Regions from separate parts of the Paenibacillus sp. NPDC058898 genome, predicted to be linked through region 2. Evidence: predicted binding sites of a transcription regulator. Region 2 holds the regulator's gene; the other holds the start of a gene.
What was found. The regulator CtsR, encoded in region 2, represses protease genes until heat stress. The targets are predictions, from matches to a motif close to ATGGTCAATAAAGGTCAAACA.

Region 1: clpP (ATP-dependent Clp endopeptidase proteolytic subunit ClpP) is a predicted target of CtsR. The motif match lies at 1,952-1,972, and genes of this name have one in related genera.

Annotation. Positions count from the first base shown of each region.
Region 1 covers NZ_JBMOSM010000018.1:20,115-23,532, reverse strand. Annotated here, with positions in the region: gene ACOZB4_RS29980 (PdaC/SigV domain-containing protein) at 1-796, shown strand, start outside; gene clpP (ATP-dependent Clp endopeptidase proteolytic subunit ClpP) at 1,280-1,876, opposite strand; tRNA gene ACOZB4_RS29970 (tRNA-Arg) at 2,038-2,112, opposite strand; gene ACOZB4_RS29965 (sugar-binding transcriptional regulator) at 2,483-3,418, shown strand, end outside.
Region 2 covers NZ_JBMOSM010000021.1:9,051-12,468, forward strand. Annotated here, with positions in the region: gene ACOZB4_RS31225 (sugar kinase) at 1-294, shown strand, start outside; gene ACOZB4_RS31230 (GntR family transcriptional regulator) at 303-1,019, shown strand; gene ACOZB4_RS31235 (CtsR family transcriptional regulator) at 1,382-1,843, shown strand; gene ACOZB4_RS31240 (UvrB/UvrC motif-containing protein) at 1,868-2,392, shown strand; gene ACOZB4_RS31245 (protein arginine kinase) at 2,431-3,418, shown strand, end outside.

The sequences.
Region 1 (3,418 bases), on a different contig from region 2:
ACTGGGTAACGGCTATAACAAACTGAGTGCTATCGTATATGATTCAACTGAAATCGGTATTCTGGTGAATGGTTCGTATGCCGGCGAGCCTGGCGGACAGATCATAAATGGTCGTCTCTATGTGCCGTTCAAAACGATCAGCGAATACATGGGCGTTCAGGGGCAATGGAATCCTTCCTTGAAAACACTCAGCATGACGCAGAAGAAGCAGAATGACATCACCATTAAATCGGTAGCGCTGAAGAAGAAGATTCAGGGCGTGGATGCCGTTGTGAACTATCCTGTAATCAGCGGACTCGATAATGCAGAGGTCCAAGCTGAAATCAACAAAGTGTTGAAAGAAAATGCTTCCGGCGTAATCACAGGTGCTGAAGGGAATGCTGAAGAATTCCCTCCTTCGGAATCCAATCTCCGCTACGAATTCAGTGGTGACTTTGTGGTTCATTACAACCAGAACGATATCCTGAGCATTACGACGTACGATTATTCTTATACCGGCGGCGCCCATGGGATGACCTTCCGTAAAAGCTTCACCTTCTCCTTGAAGGATGGCAAGCAAATGAAGCTGGGCGATTTCATCAACATGCAGGGCAAGAATAAACAGAAGCTGAACAACCTTGTGCTGAACACGATGAAAAAAGAAGGGGGCTACCTCGGCGGATTTGAGGGCGTGCCTGCGGATGCTGATTTTTATGTGAAGGATAATGCTGCGGTGCTGTACTTCCAGCTTTATGAGTACACCGCGTATGCCTATGGATTCCCTGAGTTTGAGCTGAAGCTCAAAGAGTGGAAGTAAGAATATACGGTAAGCGGTTTGTGTAAACTGCAATCATTTATTTTCATATACTATAGCTTGTCTAGAAACATGATGTTGTCCTGATGTAACGCTGTGCTGGAACGAGTTGCGAAAATCCCCTGATCACGTGAGCGTGGAGTGTATACTCCCGCTTCCTGCGGTCAGGGGATTTATTGTTTTATCCCGAGGCTTGCCTTTTCCCCTCCCTAAAAAGTTAAGGCAGGCCTTTTAGGAGGGGCGCCTTACCGTCTTTAGGTTTTATTGAAAAAGTTGTCCCCTCCAGTGAGAGTATCCCCCGGAGGAGCAACGCGTTCGCCTTTGAAATCGGGAAACAACCTATCCATTCATTCCAGTTTCCTGATTTCAACTGCGACCGAAGGGGATACTCTCACTCTCCCGAATTGAAGTTTTCAATAAATCCCCTTCAGAGAATAAGAAAGGGCAGGCACCAGATAACGGCGCCTGCCCTTTACTTCATTTCTTTTATAAGCCTTGCGGCGGTGTATTCTCTAATACTTGATCGATCAGGCCATATTCTTTGGCTTCGTCGGCCGTCATGAAGTAGTCGCGATCGGTATCCTTCTCGATGCGCTCCAGCGGTTGGCCAGTGCGATCAGACAGGATGCGGTTTAGCTTATCGCGCATTTTGAGAATGCGGCGAGCACGGATCTCAATATCCGTTGCTTGACCTTGTGCGCCGCCGAGCGGCTGGTGAATCATAATCTCGCTGTTAGGCAGACCGTAACGTTTGCCTTTAGCGCCTGCGTTGAGCAGGAATGCACCCATAGAAGCAGCCATGCCGACACAGATCGTCGAAACGTCCGGCTTAATGAACTGCATCGTATCGAATATCGCCATACCTGCGGTAATGGAACCGCCAGGACTGTTGATGTAAAGATGAATATCCTTCTCAGGATCCTCAGCCGACAAGAACAGCATTTGGGCAATGATGGAATTGGCGACCACGTCATTTACGTCGGAGCCGAGGAAGATAATGCGGTCTTTCAGCAATCTGGAATAGATGTCGTACGCCCGCTCACCGCGGTTGCTTTGTTCAACGACCATAGGTATAAAACTCACGTGGAAAACCTCCTCTTAAGTACCTCATATAAATACTGTTACCGTATTACCCACATGATAAACAATTTAAATCAAAAAGTCAAAGATAGTCAAACTATTGGGTAAAAAAAAGAGCCGTCATGGGCACTTTAGGGTAATCAGTATAGAGAATAAAGATAAAATGGCGCGCCCGCGAGGAATCGAACCTCGATCTCAGGCTCCGGAGGCCTACGTCATATCCATTGGACCACGGGCGCATAAGAAAAATGTCTATCGACGTACATTCAAAGAAGACATACCGCGTTTAGCGGTAGTTTTTCTTGCGATATCAGGAAGCTGACTCCGCGAAGTTTATACTTTCTGATATCTAAAAAATTAGCAACGAAGTTGATTATACCGCATCTATTTCAAAAATACAATAGCAGACAAAACTTTGTTCCTATTATATAGACAAGCCTGTAGTTGGTCATAATGAATAAGAATGCTTGGGGTAGAGAAATATACTTTCGGACACTTGCAACCGGCATGATTATTGGTTAGAATAAGGGTGGGACTTAAAAAGTTCAACTGGGACATTTTACGACCAGGTAGAGGAGAGCCGAGACGAAGTTTGCAGGAGTGGAATGCATGCGTAACCTATTAGAAATACAAGAGCAGCTTCTGCCGGATCTGATGGAAATTCTTAAACGAAGGTATTCCATCCTTCATCAGATCAAGCTGTCCGGAATTGTTGGCCGAAGAACATTGGCTTCATCACTCTCGATGACCGAGCGTGTCCTCAGAGCAGAGACTGATCTTCTGAAAGCGCAAGGGCTAATCGAGATTGAAACGCTTGGCATGCGGATCAGCAGCTCAGGGATATGCTTGCTGGAGGAACTCGAACCGGTAATGAATGAGTTATTCGGACTGGTTGAACTGGAAGAGAAGATTCGTCAGGCTTATGGGCTTCGTAAAGTGGTCATTATTCCCGGTGACAGTGAGTTATCTCCGGAAGTCAAACGCGAGCTTGGCCGTGCCGGAGCAAGAACGCTGCTAAGCTTTGTAAAGGATGGAGATACGATCGCCGTAACAGGCGGCTCCACGCTCGCCGAAGTAGCAGAGCAGATGTCCTCTTTACCTGGTGGCGAACCGCTGACAAGCACTTGGTTTGTGCCTGCCCGGGGCGGTCTCGGGGAGAGTGTCGAGATTCAAGCGAACACCATTGCCTCCAAGATGGCAAAGCGCGTGGGGGCTGAGTACCGATTACTTCATGTACCGGATCTGCTAAGCGAAGATGCCTACCAGTCTTTGGTACAGGATCAGCATATCCAGGAAATTGTGGATGTGATCAGGCGCTGCCGAGTCATTATTCACGGCATCGGAGATGCCATGGAAATGGCAAGAAGGCGGAAGCTGGATGAAAACTCTATTCAGAACTTGCAGGCAGATGGCGCGATTGCGGAATCCTTTGGCTACTACTTTAGTGAAGATGGTGAAGTTGTCCACAAAATGCTTACCCTTGGGCTTCGGCTTGAGGATATTATGCAGACAGAGACGATCATCGGCATTGCTGGAGGGCAAGGC
Region 2 (3,418 bases):
CGCAAGATCAACGGGGATAACACTCATTCCCTGCAAGGCTATCTCTACACGGATGGAGCGTTTCACTTTTCCAAAACCTTGACGTTTTCCGTCCATGACCGTATCGGCGCAGGTGATGCCTACGCCAGTGGGGTGATTCACGGGATCTCGGAGGGATATGAACCGAATCGGACGGTTGATTTTGCCGCAGCTGCTGCGATGCTTGCCCATACCGTAACAGGGGATACGCCGACGGCGAGCGAACGCGAAGTGCTTCAGGCAATGAGTCATCATATGTCTGACGTGGAAAGGTAGGAGGAAGCATGTCGATCACGCGGAAGAACGGTCCGTTATACTTGCAAATCAAGAAGATCATAAAAGATCGGATTCTGCATGGGGAGTATCCACTTGGCTCCCATATTCCTTCCGAGCCGCAGCTGGAACAGGAATTTAACGTTAGCAAAATGACGGTCCGCAATGCGATCCAGGAGTTGTATCAGGAAGGGTATGTAGAGAAGCGGAGCGGGGTAGGAACGATTGTGACCCGGAACACTTCCTTCTCCAAGCTTTCCAAAGGCAAGCTGTTCACCGAGATTCTGGTCGAAGAAGGACACCAGATTCGGAAACGCCACCTGAAGACGGAATGGGTGCTCAATGAGCCGGATAGCGAATTGTTCTTAAAATTCGGGGAGCGGTGCCTGCTTATTGAACGTTTGTATTTACTGGACGGGAGCCCTTTCATTTACTACACCCACTATGTGTCATCCCAAGTGGATATGGGTGAAGAGTTCGGTTCCACCGAACTGCCGTCTCTGTATGACCGCATCGAGGAGAGTCAAATTACGCTGGAGAATTTCCGCGACCGTTTTCTGGCGACCGTGGCAAATGAGGAGATTGCCTCCTTGCTTGAAGTAAGTATAGGCGCGCCGTTACTGAAGCGGCTCAGATCCTCTTATGACGGGACAGGCAGTATCATTGAATACAGCATCGGTTATTACAATACGGAATTACAGCACTACTTGATCAGTTATGATGCTTGAAGATGTAGACGATACAGGAGCACGATATGGAGAAGTGGCCTTGAGACCGGTTTTCACCCGGCATGAAGGCTGCTTCTTTTTTTGTTGCCCTTGAAATGAATTGTTCTAGGGAAAGAGGCTATAAGCGGTCAAAGAACTGGGTACAATAAGAATAACTGCTAACCGCGACAAATTGAGAAGAACCCTCTTGGCAAAATGAAAAAATGTGCTATAATGAGATCAAAGTCAAAGAAAGTCAAAGTCAACGAGAGGGTTCGCTGATTTTGATTATGGTTAAAATTAACGTATAAGCAAGGCTCTGTGCGGACGTGTAAGATCACTATCCGTCTTAACGTTTCAAACAGTGGAGGATGAACAGACCAATGCGTAATATCTCTGATATTATCGAACAATACCTGAAGAGCATATTGCAGGAAAGTCCGGAGGGTACCGTTGAAATTCAACGCAACGATCTGGCGGAGCAATTTTCTTGCGTTCCTTCCCAGATTAACTACGTGATCAGTACACGGTTCACGCTGGAGAAGGGCTTTCTTGTCGAGAGCAAGCGAGGCGGGGGCGGGTACATACGCATCCAGCGTATCGAGCTTCCCCAGCATACTGCACTCCAGCAGCATCTTCACCATACCATTGGCAGCATGATTGATCAGACGGTGGCTGAAGGATTGATTTACCAGCTGGAGGAATCCCGGTTTTTAACGAGGCGGGAGGCCAGCCTGATGCGGGCCGCCATTTCGAGGGAGTGCCTGAATGTGAAGCTTCCTTATCGGGATGAGCTGCGTGCAAGGATTATGAAGGCGATGCTTATTTCTTTATTAGGTAAGTGAGTCTGTGTAAGGAGGCATCGGATTATGTTATGCCAAGAATGCGGTAAACGGCCGGCGACACTTCATTTCACCAAAATTGTGAACGGGGAGAAAACGGAGTTTCATTTTTGTGAAACCTGTGCCCGTGAAAAAGGGGAATTGATCCCCGGCACGTCGAATGGTTTTTCTATACACAGTTTGCTGTCAGGCCTTCTGGATCTGGATCCTTCAGGCAAGGGCCAGAGCCCCGGTGCAAAAATGGCTCAGACGCTGCAATGTGAAGAATGCGGTATGACGTATTCCCAGTTCAGCAAGCTTGGCCGGTTCGGCTGCAGCTCGTGTTATAAATATTTCTCGGATCGATTGGATCCATTGTTTAAGCGAGTCCATGGGGGGACTTCCCATGTCGGCAAAGTGCCGAAGCGTACGGGTGGCCGGATTCAGATCAAACGCCAAATCGATGACCTTAAGAAGGAGCTTCAAATTCGGATCGTGCAGGAGGAGTTTGAAACGGCTGCCGAGATACGGGACCAAATCCGTGAGCTGGAGCGAAATATGGCTCAGGGATAAGATTGTAAGATTTTGCACTTTAGTAGGAGGAATGCGTGATGTCTAATCTCCGGTTTACCGATTCGGCGCTGAGCGAGTGGATGCGCGGGAACGGTCAGGATTCCGACATTGTCATCAGCACCCGTGTTAGGGTGGCGCGCAATCTGCAGCATCTTCCTTTCCCGCTGCTGGCAACGGATCAGCAGTCAGGAGAAGTGCTAGAGCGCCTGACGGATGTATTGAAGAATAAGGACGATTTGCAGGATTTCGGGGATTTGCATGTAATTAAATTAAGTGAGATTGATGAGCTGGATAAGAAGGTTCTTGTTGAGAAGCATCTAATCAGTCCCAATCTGGCGAATGAATCCCGAAACGGTGCAGTCATCCTTACTGAAGATGAATCCGTCAGCATTATGATCAATGAAGAGGATCACCTGCGCATCCAGTGTTTATATCCCGGATTTCAGGTTCGTGAGGCATGGGCACGTGCGACGGCGCTGGATGATGTTTTTGAATCCGAGATCGATTATGCGTTTGATGACAAGCGAGGTTATCTTACAAGCTGTCCGACGAATGTCGGCACCGGTCTTCGCGCATCCGTCATGATGCATCTGCCCGCTCTTGTTATGACACAGCAGATTAACCGGATTCTCTCGGCTGTATCGCAGGTAGGCTTGACGGTAAGAGGGATTTACGGTGAAGGCAGCGAAGCGTTAGGCAACCTGTTTCAAATCTCGAATCAGATTACGCTCGGTCAAACCGAGTCGGAGATCATTGAGAATCTTCACAGCGTCGCCCTGCAAATCATCGAGCATGAGAAGAATGCCAGAGCCCGGCTCTTGGGTGAATCCAAGCTTCGGATTACGGATCGGGTCATGCGCTCCTATGGCATACTGTCCTATGCGGCGGTGATGGATTCCAAGGAAGCAGCCCAGCGTTTATCCGATGTTCGGCTTGGTGTGGATCTCGGCCTCTTGGAAGGCCCGGAAATCCCGGTCATGAATGAACTGAATGTGAAGACACAGCCGGGCTTTCTGCAGAAGACCT